Regions from separate parts of the Shewanella sp. GD03713 genome, predicted to be linked through region 1. Evidence: predicted binding sites of a transcription regulator. Region 1 holds the regulator's gene; each other region holds the start of a gene.
The links. The regulator MetJ, encoded in region 1, represses methionine synthesis genes. The targets are predictions, from matches to a motif close to TAGACGTCTAGACGTCTA.
Positions count from the first base shown of each region.

Region 2: a site for MetJ is predicted at 1,460-1,477, ahead of serA (phosphoglycerate dehydrogenase). Genes of this name have one in related genera too.
Region 3: a site for MetJ is predicted at 1,896-1,913, ahead of metE (5-methyltetrahydropteroyltriglutamate--homocysteine S-methyltransferase). Genes of this name have one in related genera too.
Region 4: a site for MetJ is predicted at 1,881-1,898, ahead of metH (methionine synthase). Genes of this name have one in related genera too.

Region 1 covers NZ_JAOCIW010000001.1:4,209,237-4,212,384, reverse strand. Annotated here, with positions in the region: gene nrfD (NrfD/PsrC family molybdoenzyme membrane anchor subunit) at 1-242, shown strand, start outside; gene N5E87_RS18440 (sulfite exporter TauE/SafE family protein) at 367-1,110, opposite strand; gene metJ (met regulon transcriptional regulator MetJ) at 1,212-1,526, opposite strand; gene metB (cystathionine gamma-synthase) at 1,749-2,912, shown strand; gene N5E87_RS18425 (bifunctional aspartate kinase/homoserine dehydrogenase II) at 2,924-3,148, shown strand, end outside.
Region 2 covers NZ_JAOCIW010000001.1:3,937,441-3,940,588, forward strand. Annotated here, with positions in the region: gene N5E87_RS17305 (DUF4124 domain-containing protein) at 1-461, shown strand, start outside; gene N5E87_RS17310 (DUF2238 domain-containing protein) at 803-1,411, opposite strand; gene serA (phosphoglycerate dehydrogenase) at 1,567-2,796, shown strand; gene ygfZ (tRNA-modifying protein YgfZ) at 2,934-3,148, shown strand, end outside.
Region 3 covers NZ_JAOCIW010000001.1:4,017,618-4,020,765, forward strand. Annotated here, with positions in the region: gene metE (5-methyltetrahydropteroyltriglutamate--homocysteine S-methyltransferase) at 1-1,785, opposite strand, end outside; gene N5E87_RS17610 (LysR family transcriptional regulator) at 1,986-2,891, shown strand; gene N5E87_RS17615 (HDOD domain-containing protein) at 2,951-3,148, opposite strand, start outside.
Region 4 covers NZ_JAOCIW010000001.1:3,784,155-3,787,302, reverse strand. Annotated here, with positions in the region: gene metH (methionine synthase) at 1-1,779, opposite strand, end outside; gene N5E87_RS16685 (histidine phosphatase family protein) at 1,990-2,712, shown strand; cobalamin riboswitch at 2,893-3,052, shown strand.

The sequences.
Region 1 (3,148 bases):
TGTACTTTAAGGGCGGAGCGGCAGCTGCGGCGCTAGCATCACTCACCTCTGGCGTGTGGGCGAGCGTATTCTGGATTGGCGTGGTCGGGATTGGTTTTGGTATTCCGCTGTTGTTTATGCTGTTGCCGACCGCGACGCGCCATAGCAAGGGGGCAATGATCATGGTGGCCTGCGCCAGCTTAACCGGCGTGTTAGCACTGAGACACTTTATTGTGTATGCGGGACAAAGCTATCTAAGTTAGTGCCATTGGTTAATGGCAATATCTATGGGTAAATCACATATCCCAGCAAGCAAAAAGCACCGATTAACGGTGCTTTTTTTATGGGGCGATTAGCAGGATTTCATTGCGGTAATTATTGCGGTAATTATTGCGGCAATAGCTCAATCACTGATTTCACCGTGAGCACTAAAGCACTGATAGCGCAGAGGGCTAAGGTTGCCATCTTGGTCTTGTGTTTATCCACATTCCCCACCAGTTTGCCCGCCACTAAATAGCCTAAAAACACTGAGGGCAGTAGCATCAGTGATAACCACAAATGCTTGATTTCGAGTAGGCCCGTCACCCCAAGAATGACTAGGGCTATGGTCGAGCTGAAGATAAAGAAGGCCGACAGTGCGGCGCGAAATTTGGAGGCATCCTTACCCGCCAACAGAATCGCCATCGGTGGGCCACCAATGGCGGCAATATTGCCAAAGATCCCCGATACTACGCCCGCGCCAAACAGGGTTGCTTTGTTCACGGGAAGAGTCAATTTATACAGGCTCAGCACCACGGCGACTGCCACAATGCCAGCAATCGCCAGACCAAGAATCGGCTGCGGCGCAAACAGCAACAGGCTGGCACCGATAAAACCTCCGGGTACTCGACCGATAAGCGCATATTGCAAACCATTGAATTCTAAATGGCCGCGTTCACGCAGTAGGGTGAGTAGGGCGATGGAAAAACCCATCACAATCACGGGGGCGGGCACTAATTCGGGGTCGACAATATACAGCAACGGGCTCGCCACCACGGCAAGACCAAAGCCAATCAGACTCTGGGTGAGGGCACCTAAAAACACAATCACAGACGCAATGGCGAGCGTTTGTGGATCTATCAAGGAGAACATAGGATTCCATCAAAACAAAATAGGGATCGTTACTCTAACCCATCAGGCAAGATGAGTATTAACGATCCCTAATGATAAGTAGGATATTGGACGCTTAAGCGTTACTCCATATCTTCCCACTCGATCCCCATCTCGTCCATCAACCGTTTCGCTTCGGCGGGAATGCTGTCTGGGCTATCTTTCGACAGATCGGCATCATCAGGCAGAGGCTGGCCGGTGTAGGCATGCAAAAATGCTTCACACAAGAGTTCGCTATTGGTGGCGTGGCGCAGGTTGTTCACCTGACGACGGGTACGTTCATCCGTGAGGACTTTTAGCACTTTGAGCGGAATAGACACAGTAATTTTCTTTACTTGTTCATTCTTCTTGCCATGTTCAGCATAGGGGCTGATGTATTCCCCATTCCATTCAGTCATTGACTCACCTGTTATAACGCTAAATTCGGGGCAGATTTTAAACCCTTACAGATAACAGTCAAATTATTGCTACTATTTCTTAGTGATTGCAAACAGATTTCTTTATGTTTAGACGTCTAAACGTCTTAACGCCTATTGACGATACCACTGGGCTTAGGTACATTTAGACGTCCAGACATCTCTTTGCGAACTTAGGAGTTCCCGATGACCGCAGGCAAATTAGTGACCGAACGTCAATTAGCCACATTAGCAGTGCGTCAGGGTATCGAAAGCGATACTCAGTATGGCGCGGTGGTGCCGCCAATTTACCTGTCGACTAATTACGCCTTCGATGGTCATAAAAATCCTCGCGAATTTGATTACAGCCGTTCCGGCAATCCCACCCGCAGCATCTTAGGTGATACCTTAGCTAAGCTGGAAAAGGGCGCAACCGGTGTGGTGACTTGCACTGGCATGGCTGCCATTACTTTAGTGACTACCTTGCTCGGCCCCGATGACTTGCTGGTGGTTCCCCACGATTGTTACGGCGGTTCGTACCGTTTATTCACTAACTTGGCTAAAAAGGGCCAATTTAAACTGCTGGTGGTCGATCAAACCGACGCCCAAGCGCTCGAGCAAGCCATCGCCCAGCAACCTAAGATGGTGTGGATTGAAACTCCATCAAACCCTCTGCTGCGAGTCGTCGATATCGAAGCTATCGCGAAGGCGAGCCACGCAGTGGGTGCTTTAGTGGTGGTGGACAATACTTTCCTCTCGCCCATTTTGCAGCAACCGCTGTTACTCGGTGCCGATATCGTTATCCACTCCACCACTAAGTACATTAATGGTCACAGCGATGTGGTGGGCGGTGCGGTGATCGCCAAAGATCCTCAACTCGGTGAGACCTTACATTGGTGGTCGAACACCTTAGGTTTAACTGGGTCTGCCTTTGACAGTTATCAAACCCTGCGCGGTCTGCGTACCTTGGCCGTACGCATTCGCGAGCACCAAAGCAATGCCCAGCGAATTCTGGACGTGCTGGCGAGCAGCCCTGTGGTGAGCAAAGTGTATTACCCAGGCCTTGCGGATCACCCCGGCCATGCCATTGCCGCCAAGCAGCAAAAAGGCTTTGGCGCTATGCTGAGTTTTGAGCTTAAGGGCGGCGAGGCCGAAGTGGTCGCCTTTTTAGATGCCTTAAGTTTATTCAGCGTGGCCGAGAGCTTAGGTGGCGTTGAGAGTCTCGTGGCCGTGCCCGCGACTATGACCCACAGGGCGATGGAGCCCCAAGCGCGTTATGAAGCTGGCATTAAAGACACCCTATTACGTTTGTCGGTTGGTATTGAAGATGCCGACGACTTAGTTGCAGATATTCAAGCAGGATTGGCCGCCGTTGCGGCTTGTCAGTAGAGGAATTCGAGATGGCACGTTGTCACTTACATAAATTTGGTGGTTCCAGCTTAGCCGATGCCGATTGTTATCGCCGAGTCGCCCATATTCTGTTAACCCATGGTCATAGTGATGATCTGGTGGTGGTGTCTGCTGCGGGTAAAACCACTAACTTTTTATATAAATTATTGTCCCTGCGCGATAGCAACCAATTATGGCAAGAAGAGTTACAAGTCCTTATCAGCTATCAGCAAGGT
Region 2 (3,148 bases), 270 kb from region 1:
TTGCAAATACCGTCTATAAATGTCGCAAAGACGATAAGGTCGTCTTTAGCCAAACTGCCTGCCCACAGGATTATAGCCAACATAAGATTGAGTATCAGCTTGGCATCACCACTGAAACCGATTCAGACAAGCGAGAGACGCCTGTCGACCCGCTGCAAGCCTTGCTCAATAGCCAAACGATTTCTAAGGAAAAACTGCTGCAATTGCTCGATGCCGAGCTTTACCGCCTGAAGCAGGAAAACAGCTATTTCGAAATCCTTAGAACCAGTGAGTTGCAAAAATTAGAACGCCAACGTTACTGGCAACATAAAGAAAAAGATGACCCTGATTACATCAGCCAGCTCAATAAAATTAACGATCATTTTAATGGCTTAACCTCGAATAACACTCAGGCGATACAGCAGTTATCCGACCGGAAAACACAAATTTCCGCCGAAACCGAGCCAGATGAAGTGAAATAAAAACCTTAGCTTTCGAGTTTAGAGAACAAAAAGCATCCTATAGCCGTTTCCCACCTAAAAATGACACTTAGCTTGATATAAACCGACTGAAAATGGCAAATAAAGAGTGAGATACTTCTATCGTGCACACGACTCTTTTATGAGCAACCCAACAAAATTGCCCTCTTCTCTCTAAATCAACCGCAGAAGTATGCCGACAATCTGAGTTTTCAGCTCTGTAGCCTCAATGAATACCACTAAATAGCGTTGATAAATCGACTTAGCCTTAATATGATCACCTAAAAAATAAAAAATCCCCTCTAAGGAAGCCTTAGAGGGGATTTTTCGGTAAGTGTTTGAGCCTAAGCCTGACCGATTAGTTTTGCGATTTGCTTATCCTGCACACGGGACAAACTGATTAGTGCGACAATGGCCCCTATCAAAGCTAAAAACATATCCGATTGGGTATCCCACACATAGCCTTGAGTACCTAAGAATGCCTCGGCGCCTTCTCCCGTCGCGGCCGCCACCCACCACTCAATCAGTTCATAGAAGGCGCTAAAAGCCAACACAAAACAGGTGACTAAAAAGGCACACCAAGCACCGGGTTTAACGGCTTGATTACGTAGCATAATCTCACGGGCTAACATGGCTGGGATAAAACCTTGCGCAAAGTGCCCGACCTTGTCGTAGTTGTTACGCTCACTGCTCATCCATTGGGCAATGGTGTCGAACAGTGGCACTTCGGCATAGGTATAGTGCGCACCAACAAACAACACACAGCAATGCACCAACACCAAAAAATAGACTAAAGGTGTCAGTGGAAAACGCTTTCGGGTAAACACTAAAAGCGGTACCGCAACTAATGCGGGCAAGGCTTCAAGCCACCAAGTAAATGGATCTGCGGGTTTTATCGCCGACCACACTAAAACTGAGAGGTAAATACCGCACCAAATGATTTTGTTATTCAATGTTCCTTCCTCTTATGCGATATTGTTCTAATTCTAGAATATTAACTTTAGCCATCTAGCCCTCCACACTGAGCAAAAAAAGTGCTACTTTGGAAGGCCAAGGTTGTCAGCATATCACACAGAACTATTTCAATTAATTAGAGGGTACCCATATCATGGCGAAACATTCGCTGGACAAGGATAAGATCAAGATCCTGTTGTTGGAAGGCGTCCACCAATCTGCGGTCGATGTATTTGAACGTGCTGGATATACCAATATCGAGTATCACAAAGCTTCCTTAGGTGATGAAGCCCTGCACGAATCCATCAAAGATGCTCACTTTGTTGGTATTCGTTCCCGTACCCAATTAACTGCCGATGTACTTAAACGCGCCGAAAAACTGATTGCGATTGGTTGTTTCTGTATCGGTACTAACCAAGTGGATTTAGCGACCGCCGAATTACTCGGTATCCCCGTTTTTAACGCACCATTCTCTAATACTCGCAGCGTGGCTGAACTGGTATTAGGCGAAATCATCATGCTGATGCGCGGCATTCCTGAACGTAATGCTATCGCTCACCGTGGTGGCTGGATGAAGACGGCCGCAGGCAGTTACGAAGTCCGTGGCAAAACCTTAGGTGTGATAGGTTATGGCCATATCGGTACACAGCTTGGGATCTTGGCAGAAACCTTAGGCATGCGTGTGGTGTTTTTCGATATCGAAGACAAACTGCCATTAGGCAATGCCCAGCAAATCCATTCAATGGAACAATTACTGGCACAGTCCGATGTAGTCAGCTTACATGTTCCTGAAACGCCGCAAACGAAAGACATGATTGGTACCGCCGAATTTGCGGCAATGCGTAAAGGCAGCATCTTTATCAACGCCTCACGCGGTACTGTGGTTGATATTGACGCCCTGACTGTCGCCCTTAAAGAACGTCACCTTGCGGGTGCAGCCATCGACGTATTCCCCGTCGAGCCACAATCAAATGATGATGAATTTATCAGCCCATTACGTGGCTTAGATAATGTGTTACTGACGCCACACGTTGGCGGCAGTACAGCTGAAGCGCAGGAAAATATCGGTATCGAAGTAGCAGGTAAGTTAGCTAAATACTCAGACAACGGTTCTACCGTATCTGCGGTTAACTTCCCTGAAGTGTCGCTGCCAATGCACAAAGGCACCTCTCGCCTATTGCATATCCACCAAAACCGTCCTGGCGTGCTGATCAAAATCAACAAAGCCTTCTCTGAAAAAGGCATCAACATTGCCGCTCAGTACCTGCAAACCACTGCAGAAATCGGTTATGTGGTGATGGAAGTCGATACTCACCAAGCCGAAGAGGCACTGGTTGAACTTAAGGCCATTGAAGGCACACTGCGCACTCGCGTATTGTTCTAATGCTTTAAGCACTCAGCTTGAGTGAATTTATAAGGCGCACATTTCATTCAAGATATGTGCGCCTTATGCTTTTGAGCACCGCTTAATTCCGCTACAATCTAGCCTCTTGCATCGTCTTCATTTTCAGGATCTCCGCTATGACTATTGCAGTTTCGACACCCACTTGGGATCTGGACGCCTCCATGCCTCCACTTATGCTCGCCAACCTATCCAACCTCGGCCTTATCAAAGTAGTCGGTGAACAGGGGCGCAGTTTTATCCATGGCCAAGTAACTACGGACATTAGCTCACTCGCAGCCAACCAATGGCGCTGGGGCGCACATTGCGATCCTAAGGGTAAGATGATCGCCAG
Region 3 (3,148 bases), 190 kb from region 1:
ATTTTGTAAATCAACCACTTCATCACGAATCGCCAGCGCCAATTGGGTGGCAATGGTATCGCGGCTGATATCTTCACGGGCAAACGACCAATGTAGAATCGTCACAGGACCCGTTAGCATGCCTTTGACGGGTTTGTCCGTCAGGCTTTGGGCGAATTCGGCCCACTCAACCGTCATAGCCTTAGGGCGGCTCACATCACCATAAATCAACGGCGGCTTAACGCAGCGAGAACCATAACTCTGCACCCAACCATTTTTGGTAAAGCCCACGCCTTCGAGCTGCTCGCCGAAGTATTCCACCATGTCATTACGCTCGGCCTCACCATGAACTAGTACATCGATACCGAGTTTGAGCTGACGGTCTATGGTATCGCGGGTCACTTGCTGCAACTGCTCGGTATATTGAGCATCGCTTAGCTCCCCTTTGCGCCAGCGGCTACGTAAGCCACGGATAGCAGGCGTTTGTGGGAATGAGCCAATCGTGGTCGTTGGCAGCAATGGCAAACGATACTTGCGCTGTTGCACCGCTTGGCGCTCAGTAAATTCGCTCACACGTTCATAGTCGGCTTGAGTCAGCGCAGCGACACGGGCGATCACTTTAGCATCCGCCGCCTGCGCCTTAGCCTCACGGCGTGCCAAACAGGTGTTAACTATCTCTTTGGCCGCGACAGACTCAGGTGCCAGCAGCAATTGGCGCACATTAGCCAGCTCCAACAGCTTTTGCTTAGCAAATGCGAGCTGCTGACGTAGCGCCGGCGTGAGCGTTGTCTCCACCTCTAAATCCACAGGGCTGTGAAGCAGTGAACAGGAGGTGCCAATCCATAGGCGCGCGCCGTCTTGTGAGCATAAGTCTCGGGCAACACTGCCGATACGCTCAACAATCAGGTCAACCTCTGCAGCCCACACGTTACGGCCATTAACTACACCAGCCGACAGAATTTGATCTGGTCTTAAGGCATTGGCAAACAAGGCCAATTGTTCAGGGGCGGTCACTAAATCGAGGTGCAGACCCGCCACAGGCAGTGCAGAAACCAGCGCCTGATGATGACTGATACTGCCATAGTAGCTGGTGAGTAAAATCTTCACTTGAGCCGTTTTAAGCGCTTGATAAGCTTCGCTAATCGCTGCTTGCCAATCGGCGGCTAATTCGAGTGCCAGAATCGGCTCCTCAAGTTGTACCCAAGTCACGCCCTGTGCGGCAAAACGCGCCAGAATGTCGGCATAGGCCTTTAATAGATTGGGTAATAGGCTGAGTTTATCGAAATCCTGACCCACGGTTTTTGCCAGATACAAGTAACTCACAGGGCCTAACAGCACTGGCTTGGCTTGATAACCCAGCGCCTGCGCCTCGGCGACTTCATCAAAAAACTGCTCATAGGCGATAGAGAACACTTGGTCTTGCTTAAGCTCTGGCACTAAGTAGTGATAGTTAGTGTTGAAATACTTAGTCATTTCCGAGGCTGGCGCATCGGTGCCAGTTGGCGCACGGCCACGGGCAACACGGAATAAGGTATCAAGATCGATAGCGCCCTCACCACGGTGACGATCTGGGATGGCGTTTAGGGTCGCACTCAGGGTTAACACTTGATCGTAAAAGGCAAAATCACCCACTGGCACTTGCTCGATCCCCGCGGCGACTTGCCATTGCCAATGGGTGCGGCGTAACTCCTTGGCCACCTTATGCAGCTCAGCTTGAGTGCTCTCACCACGCCAGTATTTTTCGAGGGCAAATTTCAGTTCACGACGACGCCCGATACGGGGAAAACCAAGACTGTTTAATTGCATACCATATCTTCCTTTATTTGAGATAAGCCATATTCGGCACTAGCACCCAGCTGATGGTGTTTTCTTGGCAATTTTTCGCATTTAAGCCTTGATAAATCACAATGGGCGTCTGGACGTCTAGAAGTTTATTGTGATAGTCTCTATGCCAGCAACCGAATTGATTTCAAGCACAACATGAGCGAAATTCACTTGGAGTGATCATGATCGAACTAAGACATCTGCGAACCTTAATGGCACTGAAGGAAAGTGGCAGCTTGGCGGGCGCAGCCAAAAAACGTTTTGTCACTCAATCGGCTCTCTCCCATCAAATTAAGGAGTTAGAGCAACGAATTAATTCGCCCATTTTTGTGCGTAAAAGCAAACCCCTCTCCTTTACTCAGGAAGGCGCACGGCTGTTGCACCTCGCCGAAGAGATCCTGCCTAAGGTGTTAGAAACGGAAACGGATCTGAAAAATGGCCTAGAGACAGAGACCAATCAGCTCAGAGTGGGGATTGAATGCCACAGCTGTTTTCGCTGGTTAATGCCAGTGATGGAGCAATTTAGGCAAGATCATCCGCAGGCCGAGTTAGATCTGTCGAGCCGTCATCTATTCGATTCGCTCAATGCCTTGGAGATGGGCGAACTCGATATAGTACTGACCTCAGATCCCGTACCGGGACACTCGCTCGCCTATCAGCATTTGTTTGATTTTGAAGTGAAGTTAGTGGTTGCCAAGGATCATCCCTTAGCGAAAGAAGCCTATGTTACGCCTAAGCAATTGGCCCGCTTACCCATTATCAGCTACCCAGTGCCACTGGCGCGTTTAGATATTTACCGCCACTTTTTAGAACCCGCAGGCGTTGAAGCCGGCGAGCAAAAGACCTGCGATTTGACCATGATGTTATTGCAACGCATCGCCTGTAAGGACGGTATCGCCGCCCTGCCCAACTGGTCAATCAATGAGGGACATGGCTTGAGTTTAGCGTCAGTCAAACTCGGCCAAGAAGGCTTAAAGCGCCCACTATTTGGGGCCTATCGCCGCCACAGCGCGAACTCGGCCTTAGTGCAAAACTGGCTGCAACTGGTGGCAAGCGAAGGCTTAGCGCGTCAGCAAAAATCCAATTAATGTCGTAAAAAGAGCATAAAAAAGCCTGCAATTGCAGGCTTTGTTTTTATGAGCAGTGCTTAGAGCGGGTTAAGTAACATGCCGCGCATCGAGAGCACACGGCGCAGAATCAACCCGGGAGAATTTTGATTACGGGTCTGGCGCAGGTTATGGGCGATCATAAACTCTTGGCGCAGATCCTGATCGAGATCTAAGGCCTCAAAGGCTTCGATGGTTAAGGTCTGCTGCTGATTATCAATCAATGACTTAATCACGCT
Region 4 (3,148 bases), 430 kb from region 1:
CACCGCATGAATCGCCTCACGCACTGGGTTGTTACCGCGGAAGGAGAACGACACGTTCGACACACCGCCGGAAATCATCGCGTGGGGCAGGGTGGCCTTAATCTCTTTAATGGCTTCAATAAAATCGACGGCATAGTTATCGTGCTCATCGATACCCGTAGCAATGGCGAAGATATTCGGGTCGAAGATAATGTCTTCGGGCGGAAAGCCGACCTTATCGACCAGCACGCGATAGGCGCGGGTACAGATCTCGACTTTGCGCGCCTTAGTGTCGGCCTGACCTTGCTCGTCGAACGCCATAATAATGGCCGCAGCGCCGTAGCGTTTCACTAGGGTTGCCTGCTCGATAAATTTCTCTTCGCCTTCCTTCAAGGAGATAGAGTTTACGATTCCCTTGCCTTGAATACATTTGAGGCCCGCTTCAATCACCTCCCACTTTGAGGAGTCGATCATAATAGGCACACGGCTGATATCCGGCTCAGAGGCGATAAGATTTAAGAACTTATGCATCACCTCCACACCATCGAGCATGCCTTCATCCATGTTGATGTCGATGATCTGCGCGCCGCTTTCTACCTGTTCACGGGCGACATCGAGCGCCTGCTCGAATTTACCTTCTTTGATCAGCTTTAAGAACTTAGCCGAGCCAGTGACGTTGGTACGTTCACCCACGTTCACAAACAGGGTTTGGGCGTCGATAGTGAGCGGTTCCAAACCGGATAAACGGCAGGCGACGGGGATCTCGGGTAGTACCCGTGGCGCAAAGGGCTCAACGGATTCGCGAATGACTTTAATATGCTCGGGCGTGCTGCCACAGCAGCCGCCGATAATGTTGAGCATGCCTTCACGGGCCCATTCTTGGATAACGCTCGCCATATCTTCTGGGGTTTCATCGTAACCGCCAAACTCGTTTGGCAGACCCGCGTTAGGGTGCGCCGAGACATAACATTCGGCGATGCGCGACAGTTCTTCGACGTAGGGGCGCAGCTCCTTCGGGCCGAGGGCGCAGTTAAGGCCGATGGATAAGGGCTTGATATGGCGAAGGGAGTTATAAAAGGCTTCTGTGGTTTGTCCCGTCAGGGTTCGGCCCGAGGCATCGGTAATAGTGCCTGAGATCATCACGGGCAAACGTGCTGGCGAATTTGGCCCAAAGAGTTCATCGAACACGGTTTCGATAGCAAATAAGGCGGCCTTAGCGTTTAAGGTATCGAAGATGGTCTCGACCATAATGATATCGGCGCCGCCCTCAATTAAGGCGCGGGTCGATTCGCAGTAAGCGGTCACTAACTCATCGAAGTGGATATTGCGATATCCGGGATCGTTAACATCGGGACTGATAGAGCAAGTACGGTTAGTGGGCCCTAACACACCGGCAACATAACGGGGTTTACCCGTGGCCTTTTCGATTTCATCACAGGCCTCACGGGCGAGGCGCGCACCTTCACGGTTAATTTCGGCGGACAGTGACTGCATGTCGTAGTCGGCCATGGCGATAGTGGTGGCGTTAAAGGTGTTGGTTTCAATAATATCGGCACCGGCTAATAGGTAGTCGGTGTGAATTTGTTTGATGATGTGCGGCTGCGTGAGCACTAAAAGATCGTTATTGCCCTTAACGTCGGTATGCCAATCCTTGAAACGCTCGCCACGGTAATCGGCTTCTTCCAGCTTGTAGCCTTGGATCATAGTGCCCATGGCGCCGTCTAAAATCAGAATGCGCTTTGACAACTGGTTGCGAATGTCTGCCAGTGTTTGGCTGGCTCGATGGAGAGATATCGCCATAAAATGATTACCTTTACTACAGCTAAGTTGAGTCCAAAGTACGCAATCGGGTGACAAATTGCATTTTATTATTGAATGTCGTTCGTTATGTTTTGGACATTTATACGTATAGACGTCCATAATACGCGACATCGGATTGTCAGGGCAAGGCTAAAGTTGGTATAGCATAGGCGAGATAACCCAGATAAAAACGATAAAAGGAAAGATCAGATGAAGCAGCTCAGGTTATTACTGTTACGCCATGGAGAATGCGAGGGCGGGGCGATTTTACGTGGCCGAGTCGATGTGCCGCTGAGCGACAAAGGCTGGCGGCAGATGTCGGCGACGGTGGAGGCGCAGGCGACTGTGTGCCACGGCATTTATAGCTCGACCTCAAGGCGCTGCGCCGAGTTTGCCAAGGCCTTTGCGGCTGAATTGCATTCGAGTGCGTCCGTGGGCAGTAGTTTAGATGCGCCCGCGCCTTTGCCGCTTAAGGTCAATCTGCTGGAGGAGTTACAGGAAATAGCCTTCGGCGATTGGGATGGTTGCCTGCTCGATGATTTATATCAACGCGATGGCGAGCGGATGGCGGCCTATTGGCAGAATCCCTGGGAGGTGACACCGCCCAATGGTGAAGCCATGGCAAGTTTCGAAGCCCGTATCGATGGGGCGATAGAACAAATCCTCGATAAAGAGTTTGCTCTGCTGGCGATGGATGATGAACAGGCCCACGGCGAGTTTAATGCCAATGCTCCCGCGGCGAATATCTGGGTAGTGACCCACGGCGGGGTTATTCGCCACTTGATGTCAAGGGCGCTGGGGGCGGTGAAAACCTTAGGTTTTTACAGTCAGCTCGCCTTACCCGTGGCGGCGGTGGTGACGATTAATGTCCTCGAGGATGAGCAAGGTAAAAGATACTGGCGTTTAGACTGGCCCTCGGGTCACTGTGAGTAGCTTGAACGCATCTGCCATCGGTATGATGAAAATTTTCTGATTTAAACAGCATTGCCTAATGAGCAAGATATAGGATAATGCTTTTCCCTGACGTTTGAGCCAGATAACGAACCCAGTACGTTAAGCTCAAAGGTCGCAGAAATAGGTGTTAGGAATTTTGTGCGATTGAGTGCTATTGCTTAAAGGCAACAGTATTTAAGCGCGCCGGATAACCCAAACATAATAGGGAATCGGGGAGCTGCCCGTCAGTAGCCCGAACTGTACCCGCAACTGTGAGTAGTCGAAGCGCTTTGCTTCTTACCTACGAGTCAGGATACCTGCCTATTTCTGTTTTCGCTGCGTGCAGCCTTAGTTCTCGAGCGGGTAACTCGAGGGAGCAGAAGATGACATTAATGAGTTTCGTCCTGTTGGCCCAAGCGGCGGCAGGCACAAATAA